3 regions of the Nonomuraea sp. NPDC050227 genome follow, and region 1 is predicted to be linked to each of the others. Evidence: riboswitches for the same ligand, from Rfam matches in the RefSeq annotation. Region 1 holds a riboswitch; each other region holds the start of a gene.
The links. A riboswitch is a leader RNA that binds a small molecule or an ion and turns the genes downstream of it on or off. The one in region 1 is predicted to bind cyclic di-AMP.
Positions count from the first base shown of each region.

Region 1 (3,264 bases):
GTGACGGTCGATCGGGTCGGCAGGCGGCTGGATATCAGCGGACGGACCGTACGGCGCAGGCTGAGGGGCATCTGCGACCGCATCGGCGTGGCCACGGCGATCGAGGCCGTGGCATGGGCGGCGCGCCGCCAGCTCATCTAGCGGCGCTCATCTGGTGGCGCTCATCATCCAGTGACGCTGGGCGAACCGGCGCTGGGGGAAGCGGCGCGCGGATCAGTCCGCGATGCGCACGCCGCCGGCGAACGGCCGCCCGCCGATCGGGGCGACCCGCACGACGTCACCCGTCCGCGGAGCGTGGACCATCATGCCGCCGCCGATGTAGATGCCGACGTGGTGCAGGTCGCTGTAGAAGAACACCAGGTCGCCGGGGCGCAGCTGGTCGCGGCTGACCTGCCTGCCGGCCGTCCACTGGTCGCCGGTGTAGTGGGGGAGCGAGATGCCCACGCGCTGGTAGGCGGCCATCACCAGCCCGGAGCAGTCGTAGGAGCGCGGCCCTTCGGCGCCCCACACGTACGGCTTGAGCTGCTGGGTGAGGGCCCACTTGACGGCCTGGGCGGCCTTGCCGTCGCCGATCACCGGCAGGTTGACGCGCACGGCCCGGGTGCCGGGACGGCCGGCCTCGCCGACGGCCCGCCGGTAGAGGTTGCTCTCGACCTTGGTGACCAGCTTGGTGATCTTCGAGCGCCTGCTCTCCAGGTCGGTGACGAGCTTCTGGACCTCGGCGATGCGGGTCTTGGCGCCGGCCCTGGCCCGCTCGGCGGCCTCCATGGCCCTGGCGAGCTGGTTGACCTCCTCGCCCTGCTGCTGTTCGAGCGCGTACGTGGTCGCGGCTCGGTCGAGGAAGGTCTCGGGGTCGCCGGACTGGGCGAAGGCCAGGGCCTTGTCCAGGCCGCCGGTGATGTAGGCGTTCTGGGCGAGCAGCGAGGCCCTGGCGCGCTTGGCGGCCAGATCGGACTCGCTGGTGGCCAGGATCTTCTGGGCGGAGTCGTTGGCCTTCTGGGCGGCCTTCAGCCGTTCGCGCTGCTCGTTGTACTGCTCGGCCAGCGTCTCGATCTCTTCGTGCAGCTTCTCCACCTGGTCGGAGAGCTCCGAGAGCGACGGCTTCGGGTCGGCGGCGGCGGAGCCGACGGGGACGGCGAACAGCATCGCGGCGACGGTGACGCCGATGACGCCGAGGCGGCGTGCGCGCCTGGCCTGCTCCTGGGGGCGGGCGTGCCTGCCCCCGGACTTCCCCGAGCGGTCGAACGTCCGCTTCACCAACCGAGCTCCTCTCATCGACGCCGGCCGGGTTAGCTGACGGGTTCGGGCCGGAGCAGCCCTACCGAGATGGTCGGATTCACCCCAAGTGGCGGCGCCAGGTGCTCGCCGCCGTTGGTTCCCCGGCTTCCCTTGCGGGAATTGGGCGTGTCTTTCCGCGCGCATTACGCGGAGAACATCGTCGCTGGACACTAATGCACTCCGGGTTCACGCTCAACCGGAACTGCCGAGTCTGTAGAGGTTTCACAACTGAAGGGTCACAAGGTGATCTCGTGGGTAGCCGTACGGAAGCAGGCTTCTGCACCTTTTGTCCAGCATTCGGGGTGCTGAGGTCTGGAGGAAAGCTCCAAGTCGGCCCGTGTTCACCTGACCACGGGATGTGATGAGATGCCCGAGACGTGGGATTTAGGGCCGAGCCGTAATGAGATCTGTACCCTGGAGAGCCATGGAGCAGGTGGCCGAAGTGGCAGTCCCCGAGACCGCGGTCGTGGTCAGGCGTGCGCGCACGCCCGACGTGCGTGCGATCAGGCGTCTCGTGGACACCTACGCGGGCGCGGGGCCGCGGCTCCTGGAGAAGGCCACGGTCACGCTGTACGAGGACGTCCAGGAGTTCTGGGTGGCCGAGCGGGGCGGGGAGGTCGTCGGCTGCGGCGCGCTCCACGTGCTCTGGGAGGACCTCGCCGAGGTCCGTACGGTGGCCGTCGATCCCGCGTGCCGGGGGCTGGGTGTGGGGCGGCGGATCGTCTCGGCACTCGTCCGGCAGGCGAAGGATCTGGGGCTGCGGCGTGTATTCTGTCTGACTTTTGAGGTCGACTTCTTCGCGAGGCACGGTTTCCGCCCCATCCAGGGCACACCGGTCTCACCCGAGGTCTACGCCGAGTTGCTGGCCTCGTACGACGAGGGTGTGGCGGAGTTCCTTGATCTGGAACACGTCAAACCGAACACCCTTGGCAACACCCGCATGCTGCTGCATCTGACATCGGGTGACGCGGACCTTGACCACTTGGAAAGGTGATTGTTGATACCTATGTCGATACGTTGGGCAGCACAGGCATGTGTCCTGACACGTGCCACATGCGCACTCGAAGCGAGGTGACACGGTGAGCACCGGACAGCCGCCGTACCCACAGGACGATTCCGGCGAGAACCCCGAGTACGGTCAGCACCACGGCCGTCGGCCCGGTGAGCCCGACCCGGACGTGACTGTGGTCGGCTACCGGGCGGACGATGCCTTCGGCCAGCCCCCATACGGTCAGCAGCAGCAACAGGGCTATGGCCAGCAACAGCAGTACGGCCAGCAACAGCAGCAGTACGGCCAGCAGCAGGGCTACGGCCAGCAGCCCCAGTACGGCCAGCAGGCCGCCCCGGGTCAGCAGGGCTACGGCCAGCAGCAGGGCTACGGCCAGCAGCCGCAGTCCTCCGGCCAGCAGTACACGCAGCCCGGCTACGGCCAGGAGGCCCAGTACGGCCAGCAGGCCGCCTCGGGTCAGCAGGGTTACGGCCAGCAGCCGCAGTCCTCGGGCCAGCAGTACACGCAGCCCGGCTACGGCCAGGAAGCCCAGTACGGCCAGCAGGGCTACGGCCAGCAGCCCGCCTCCGGCCAGCAGTACGCCCAGCCCGGCTACGGCCAGCAGGCCGCCTCCGGTCAGCAGGGCTACGGTCAGGAGGGCCAGTACGGCCAGCAGGCCGCCTCGGGCCAGCAGGGCTACGGCCAGCAGCAGGGCTACGGCCAGCAGCCGCAGTCCCTACCCGACTACAGCCAGCAGCAGGGCTACGGCCAGGACGCCCAGTACGGCCAGCAGGCCGCCTCGGGTCAGCAGGGTTACGGCCAGCAGCCGCAGTCCTCGGGCCAGCAGTACGCCCAGCCCGGCTACGGCCAGCAGGCCGCCGCGGGGCAGCAGGGTTACGGCCAGGAGGCCCAGTACGGCCAGCAGGGCTACGGCCAGCAGCCGCAGTCCGACTACGGGCAGCAGCAGAGCTACGGCCAGGACGCCCAGTACGGCCAGC
Region 1 covers NZ_JBITJF010000001.1:1,087,534-1,090,797, forward strand. The annotation lists gene ACIBK9_RS05745 (LuxR C-terminal-related transcriptional regulator) at 1-141, shown strand, start outside; gene ACIBK9_RS05750 (NlpC/P60 family protein) at 214-1,257, opposite strand; cyclic di-AMP (ydaO/yuaA leader) riboswitch at 1,264-1,415, opposite strand; gene ACIBK9_RS05755 (amino-acid N-acetyltransferase) at 1,703-2,272, shown strand; gene ACIBK9_RS05760 (RDD family protein) at 2,358-3,264, shown strand, end outside.

Region 2 (3,264 bases), on a different contig from region 1:
GTCCTGACCGACGTCGAGCGGCCCGTGCCGCGCGACGACGAGGTGCTGGTCCGGGTGCGGGCCACGTCCGTGCAGCCCTACGACTGGCACTTCATGCGGGGGGAGCCGTACCTGGCCCGGGTCATGGGCGGCGGGGTCGGGCTGCGCCGGCCGCGCATCGCCGTCCTCGGGGCCGACGTGGCGGGGGAGGTCGAGGCGGCCGGCAAGGACGTCACGCTGTTCCGTCCCGGCGACGAGGTGTACGCGATGTCGCTCGGGGGCGGCTTCGGCGAGTACGTCTGCCTGCGGCAGGGCGAGGTGGCGCCCAGACCGGCGGGCCTGTCGTTCGAGCAGGCGGCGGCGGTGCCGATGGCGGCCAACACCGCGCTGATCGCGCTGCGCGACGAGGGACGCCTCCAGCCGGGCCAGAAGGTGCTGGTCAACGGCGCGTCCGGCGGCGTGGGCACGTTCGCCGTGCAGCTCGCCAAGGCGCTGGGGGCGCACGTCACGGGCGTGTGCAGCGGGCGCAACGCGGACCTGGTCCGCTCGCTCGGCGCGGACGACGTCATCGACCACACCAAGGAGGACTTCGCGGCCTCGGGCCGGCGCTTCGACCTGCTGCTCGACGTGGCGGGCGGCCGCCGGCTGACGGACTGCCGCCGCGTCCTGACCAGGAAGGGCACGTACGTGCTGGTCGGCGGGCCGGCCGGCCGCTGGGTGCAGCCGGCCGGCCACATGTTCGCCGCGCTCGCGTCGGGGCCCTTCGTCCCGCAGCGGATCGTCAGGGCGGACGTCGTCCGCTGCGGGAGCAACAGGGCGAACCTGCTGACGCTGACCGGGCTGATCGAGCGGGGCGCGGTCACCCCGGTCATCGACAGGACCTTCCCCTTCGGCGAGCTCCCGGCGGCCGTCCGCTACCAGGAGGAGGGGCACGCCCCGGGGAAGGTCGTCGTCACAGGGTCGCGGTGAGCATGGCGGGGGCGGGGGCCTTCTGGAGCTGCTTGTAGTCGGCCCAGCGCTTGACGCCCTTGGGGTCGGGGCGTACCGCGCCGACGAAGGCCTGCCTGCGCCACTGCGACAGGCGTTCCTCCTTCACCACGTCGCCGGTGTGGGGGGAGTGGACCATGTAGCCGGGCTTGGAGATCATGCCGACGTGGCCGAGGCCGCTGAAGAACACCAGATCGCCTGGCTTGAGGTCCTTCCAGGCGATCTTCCTGGAGAAGGCGCCGTACTGCTCCGCGGCGGTTCTGGGGAGCTCGATGCCGGCGTCCTCGTAGGCCCGGAGCATGAGGCCCGAGCAGTCGTAGCCCCGTTCGCTGGCGCCGCCCCACACGTACGGGGTGCCGCGCTTGTCCATGGCGTATTCGAGGGCGACCTTCCAGGCCGGTTTCGGCGCGTGCCGTTCCTGGACCTGTTTCACCTGGGGGCCGGTGAGGGTGATGGAGGAGGTGGGGGCGGCCGGAGCGGCGGGAGCCGCGGGGGCGGCAGGCACGAGACCTGCGGCGCCCGCTGCCACCGCCACAAGGATGGCGATGCTAGACAGGGGACTGTCCTTCCACGTGGCCGACCGGGTTAGCTGACGGGCTCGGGCCTGGAAGTAGCCCTACGGCGGCTCCTCGGGGGGGAGGCGCAGCCGATTCGCCCCGGGGGGAAAGATGGGTCCCCGGCTCCACGCAGCGGCTGCGTGGATTAGGCTCGTCGGACTCTAACGAAACGGTCAAAAGGTCGCAATCCCCCCAAAACGGATTGTCCGATTGTTGAGATGATGTGTTCGTCAGCCGAGACGAGCCGGTAAGGTACCGCCCATGGAGTCGCGTAACATCCGCCTGGCCGTCATCCCCGGGGATGGCATCGGCGCCGAGGTCGTAGCCGAAGGGCTCAAGGTCCTGGAGGCCGTGGGCACGAAGATCGAGCCCACCCACTACGACCTGGGCGCAGCCCGCTACCACCGCACGGGCGAGACCCTGCCCGACGCGGTGCTCGAAGAGCTGCGCGGCTACGACGCGATCCTGCTCGGCGCCGTGGGCGACCCCAGCGTGCCGCCCGGCATCCTGGAGCGCGACCTGCTGCTCAAGCTCAGGTTCGAGTTCGACCACTACGTCAACCTGCGTCCGGTCAAGCTGTTCCCCGGCGTCGAGACCGCGTTGGCCGGCGCCACCGCCGAGCACATCGACATGGTCGTCGTCCGCGAGGGCACCGAGGGCCTCTACGCGGGCACCGGCGGCGTCATGCGCCGCGGCACGCCGCACGAGATCGCCACCCAGGAGTCGCTGAACACCGCCCACGGCGTCGAGCGCGTCGTGCGGTACGCCTTCCAGAAGGCTCAGTCGCGGCCCCGCAAGAAGCTCACGCTCGTCCACAAGACGAACGTGCTCACCTTCGCCGGCGACCTCTGGCAGCGCACGGTCAACCGCGTGGCCGCGGAGTTCCCCGACGTCACCACCGACTACAGCCACATCGACGCGGCCTCGATGTTCTTCGTCACCCAGCCCGAGCGCTTCGACGTGATCGTCACCGACAACCTGTTCGGCGACATCATCACCGACCTCGGCGCCGCCATCGCCGGCGGCATCGGCCTGGCGGCCAGCGGCAACATCAACCCCGAGCGCACCTCGCCGAGCATGTTCGAGCCGGTGCACGGCAGCGCGCCCGACATCGCCGGTCAGGGCAAGGCCGACCCGACCGCCACCATCCTGTCCGTGGGCATGCTCCTCGACCACCTCGGCCTGCACGCCGAGGCCGCCAAGGTCGAGCAGGCCGTGGCCGCCGACATCGCCGAGCGGGTGACCGGCCGCGCCGGCCGCACGACCAGCGAGATCGGCGACGACATCGCCGCGCGAGTAGCCGGCTAGGACCGCCTAGCCCCGCACGCGCCTGGCGGTCCGAACACGGACTGCCAGGCGCTTTTTCGCGTTCGCCGGTTCTAACCACCCCAACTGCCTCTTGCCATCCCAAATCGCGAGACACTAGGAAGTACGAATACTGCTCGCGGGCAGTAGCTAACAGAATCAGCTTTCGAAGTCGCAGATTCGTAGAGAGAAGGACCTCCGTCATGACCATCGCTCAGAAGCTCAGCTTCGACGTGCAGCATTCCGACCACGCTCGCACCGCGGCCGAGCGGGAGCAGGTACTGGCGAACCCCGGGTTCGGGCAGGTCTTCACCGACCACATGATCTCGATCGACTACACCGACGGCGAGGGCTGGCACGACGCCCGGCTCATGCCGTACGGGCCGCTCTCGCTCGACCCCGCGACCTCGGTCTTCCACTATGCGCAGGAGCTGTT
Region 2 covers NZ_JBITJF010000014.1:226,528-229,791, forward strand. The annotation lists gene ACIBK9_RS42435 (NAD(P)-dependent alcohol dehydrogenase) at 1-948, shown strand, start outside; gene ACIBK9_RS42440 (C40 family peptidase) at 932-1,495, opposite strand; cyclic di-AMP (ydaO/yuaA leader) riboswitch at 1,526-1,685, opposite strand; gene ACIBK9_RS42445 (3-isopropylmalate dehydrogenase) at 1,785-2,831, shown strand; gene ACIBK9_RS42450 (branched-chain amino acid aminotransferase) at 3,032-3,264, shown strand, end outside.
Region 2: another riboswitch for cyclic di-AMP. It lies ahead of ACIBK9_RS42440 (C40 family peptidase); the one in region 1 lies ahead of ACIBK9_RS05750 (NlpC/P60 family protein).

Region 3 (3,264 bases), on a different contig from region 1:
CCCGAGAACCTGCTGGCCGGGCTGGCCATGGCCGGGCAGCTCTCGCGCGAGCGGCTGGAGAAGCTGGCCGCCTTCGACCGCGAGAACAAGGGGCTCAAGGCCGAGCGCGACAACGCCCAGACCGCGCTGGCCGACGCCGACAAGGAGCGGGACGCCGTCCAGCGGGAGCGGGCCGAGGTGCTGAAGCTGGTCGGCCAGCAGAAGAAGCTCCTGGACAAGCTGGGGGCCTACAACCCGGGCAACCCCAACAGCACCGGCATCAAGTACACCGGTCCCGCCTCGGGCAGCGCGGCGGCCGTCCTGAACTTCGCCTTCGCCCAGGTGGGCAAGCCGTACATCTACGGGGGCACGGGCCCGCGCGGCTACGACTGCTCAGGGCTGACGCAGGCGGCCTGGCGCGCCGCCGGCGTCTCACTGCCGCGTACGACCTGGCAGCAGTGGGCCTGGGGCGCGAGCCGGAAGGTGGACCTCAAGGACCTCCAGCCGGGTGACCTCATCTTCAGCGAGGGGCTCGGGCACGTCAGCATCTACGCGGGCGGCGGCAAGATCGTCCATGCGCCGCAGACGGGCGACGTCGTCAAGGTCGTCCGCCTCGCCGACTACGGCCGCCCGCTCGTCGGAGCCATCCGCCCCTGACTCGGCCCCCGCCCGAAATCTCGGGCGGCTTCGGCGTGCCCGTGATCGCTGCGGCGAACGGGACAAATGGGGCGAAAGTGCCCTGACAATCGGGTGTGTCGGGAAGTGTGAGAAGGGTCACAAACCGGTAACGGAACCCTGAGGTCCAGCAGGGGTTTCACCCTTTACTTGCACCTTTATCTGATCTTTACAGGCCGAGTCTCTCTTTGCCAAATCTTGACCCGTCGGCGTAGTTTCTGGCGTCGCGGTCAGCAAGCCATGCGCACCGCGGATCGACATCGGAACCCCGATGCGGACCAGATAAAAATCCAGCGGTCGCCGCCGATATCCCCGTTCAGGCACAACCATCGGGCGGCGACCTGCCGAGTCCGTGCAGCCAGGAGGCACGGAGCCGGGGACCCACAGATCCCGTCATCCCCCGGGATCAGGGGTGAATCGGCGCGTCTTCGCGCCGTAGGGCGACTTCCAGGCCCGAATCCGTCAGCTAACCCGGTAGGCGTTCGTGGAAGACACAAGGAGAAATCCTGTCTACCTCCCTGCATAACCCCCGTCTGTCCCGTCTTGCCCTGAGGGGCGTCGCACTCACGATGACCGTGACGGCCGGAGGTGCGGTTCTCCATGCCGTGCCGGCCGGGGCGCAGACGGTGAGCGAATCGGCCGCCAGGCTCACCGCGGTGTCCAGCACCGCCAAGGCGGCCACTGCGAAGTCGGCCAAGTCGGCGAAGACCGTCAGGTCTGCCAAGTCGGCCAAGGCCGCGCGGCAGGCGTCGAAGGCCCGCAGGGCCGTCGCCGTCGCCAAGCATCAGGTCGGCGACCCGTACCGGTACGGGGCCACGGGCCCTGGTGCGTTCGACTGCTCCGGACTCGTCCAGTACGCCTGGAAGAAGGCCGGGGTACGACTCCCGCGCGTGACGAACAGCCAGTTCGCCCGCATCAAGCGCAAGGTCTCCTGGCGCAATCTCAAGCCGGGCGACCTGATGTTCTTCAACGGGCTGGGCCACGTCGGCATGTACGTCGGCCACGGCAAGATGGTCCATTCGCCGCGGACCGGCGAACGGGTGCGCATCGACAAACTGGGCGGATGGCGGAAGTCGTCGTTCGTCGGCGCGGTGCGTCCCGGCGCGTGACAACGGGCCCCGCCCGGACCCTCCCCGGTCCGGGCCGGGGCCTGTCGCATGCCCGGCCCCGAGCAGGACCCGGTCCGGCGGAGGGCCCGGCTCCGCGACGGGATCGGTCCGGCGGAGGGCCCGGTCTCGGGAAGGGGCCGGGAGGGGCGTGGGCCTACTAGCATCGGGCCGTGTCCTCGCAGGTGCGTCCGTCCCTTCGCGGTCCGCGGCTGCTCCTCTCGATCCTGCTGCTGTCGACGGCGGTGCTCGTGGTCGCCGACGCGCCGCCCGCCGCCGTCCTGCCCGCCGGGGCGCGCGGGTTGTGGAGCGACGGCGGTCAGGTTGCCCGCGGCGCGCGGTCCGTGGTCGTGGGGCACCGCGCGGAGCCCGGCGTGCTCGCCGATCTGGCCCGCCGCGCGGATCTCGCCGGACGGCGGGTGTCCGCGGTGCTCGGCCGGCCGGTGCGCGCGCTGGTCGTCGTGCCGGACTCCGACGCCGAGGCGGCCGGGCTGGCCGGCACGGGCCCGCTGGACGGGCTGGCCGCGGTTGCCGACGGCGCCAGGGTGATCGTCGTGCCCGGCTCGTTCGCCCGGCTCACCCCCACGGGACGCGACGTCGTCCTCACCCATGAGCTCACCCACGTCGCCGCGGGCACCGACCGGCTGCCCGTCTGGCTCTACGAGGGGTTCGCCGACTACGTGGCCTACCGCGACGCGGGGCTCCCCGTCAGGACGGCCGCCGCCGAACTCGCCGCCGACGTACAGGCCGGCCGGCTGCCGAGCGAGTTGCCCGGACCTGCGGCTTTCGCCCCCACGGCCGCCGATCCCGGACGGCTCGCGCGGGCGTACCAGGAGGCATGGATGGCGTGTCGCTTCCTCGCAGACCGGTTCGGTGACGGGACCCTGGTACGGCTCTACCGTGATGCCCGCGTGGCCGGCGTCGATCAGGCGCTCGCCTCCGTGGGGCTCACCGCCGAGACGCTGGCGGCACGGTGGCGCGAGTACGTACGAGAGCAGCTCGCGTGAAGGGGAGGCAGATGAGCGAGCGGAACGACCCGCCCCGGGAAGGGGACGAGCCCGCCGGAGCGGTCGCCAGAGGGGCCGACGAGCCCGGCACGGCGGTCGCGGCGGCGCACGGCGGCGGTGTGGCCATCAGGGACGACGGCGGAGACCGGCCCGGTGACGGTGCGCCGCCGGAGCCGTCCGGCACCAACGAGCCCCCCGAGTCCCCGGGCCACGCCGACGATCCGGACTATCCGGACGCCCGCCCCGACGCGGACGCCGACCCCGACACCGAGGACCCCCGTCACCCCCGACCCCCCACCCCCGACGACCGCCCCCACGCGACCCACGCCGACGCCCCCGCCGCCGACGCCCAGCCCTGCGCGCAGGCCGCCGATGGCACGGACACCCCCGGCAGGAGCCCCGAGGCCCCCGACGAGCCCCCGGACCACCCCGGCAAGGGCGGCAAAGGTGGAGGCGAGGGCAAGGGCCCTGGCAAGGGCGCGGGCGATCCCGCCACC
Region 3 covers NZ_JBITJF010000008.1:278,451-281,714, reverse strand. The annotation lists gene ACIBK9_RS30315 (NlpC/P60 family protein) at 1-636, shown strand, start outside; cyclic di-AMP (ydaO/yuaA leader) riboswitch at 987-1,150, shown strand; gene ACIBK9_RS30310 (C40 family peptidase) at 1,281-1,763, shown strand; gene ACIBK9_RS30305 (hypothetical protein) at 1,934-2,767, shown strand; gene ACIBK9_RS30300 (M48 family metallopeptidase) at 2,779-3,264, shown strand, end outside.
Region 3: another riboswitch for cyclic di-AMP. It lies ahead of ACIBK9_RS30310 (C40 family peptidase); the one in region 1 lies ahead of ACIBK9_RS05750 (NlpC/P60 family protein).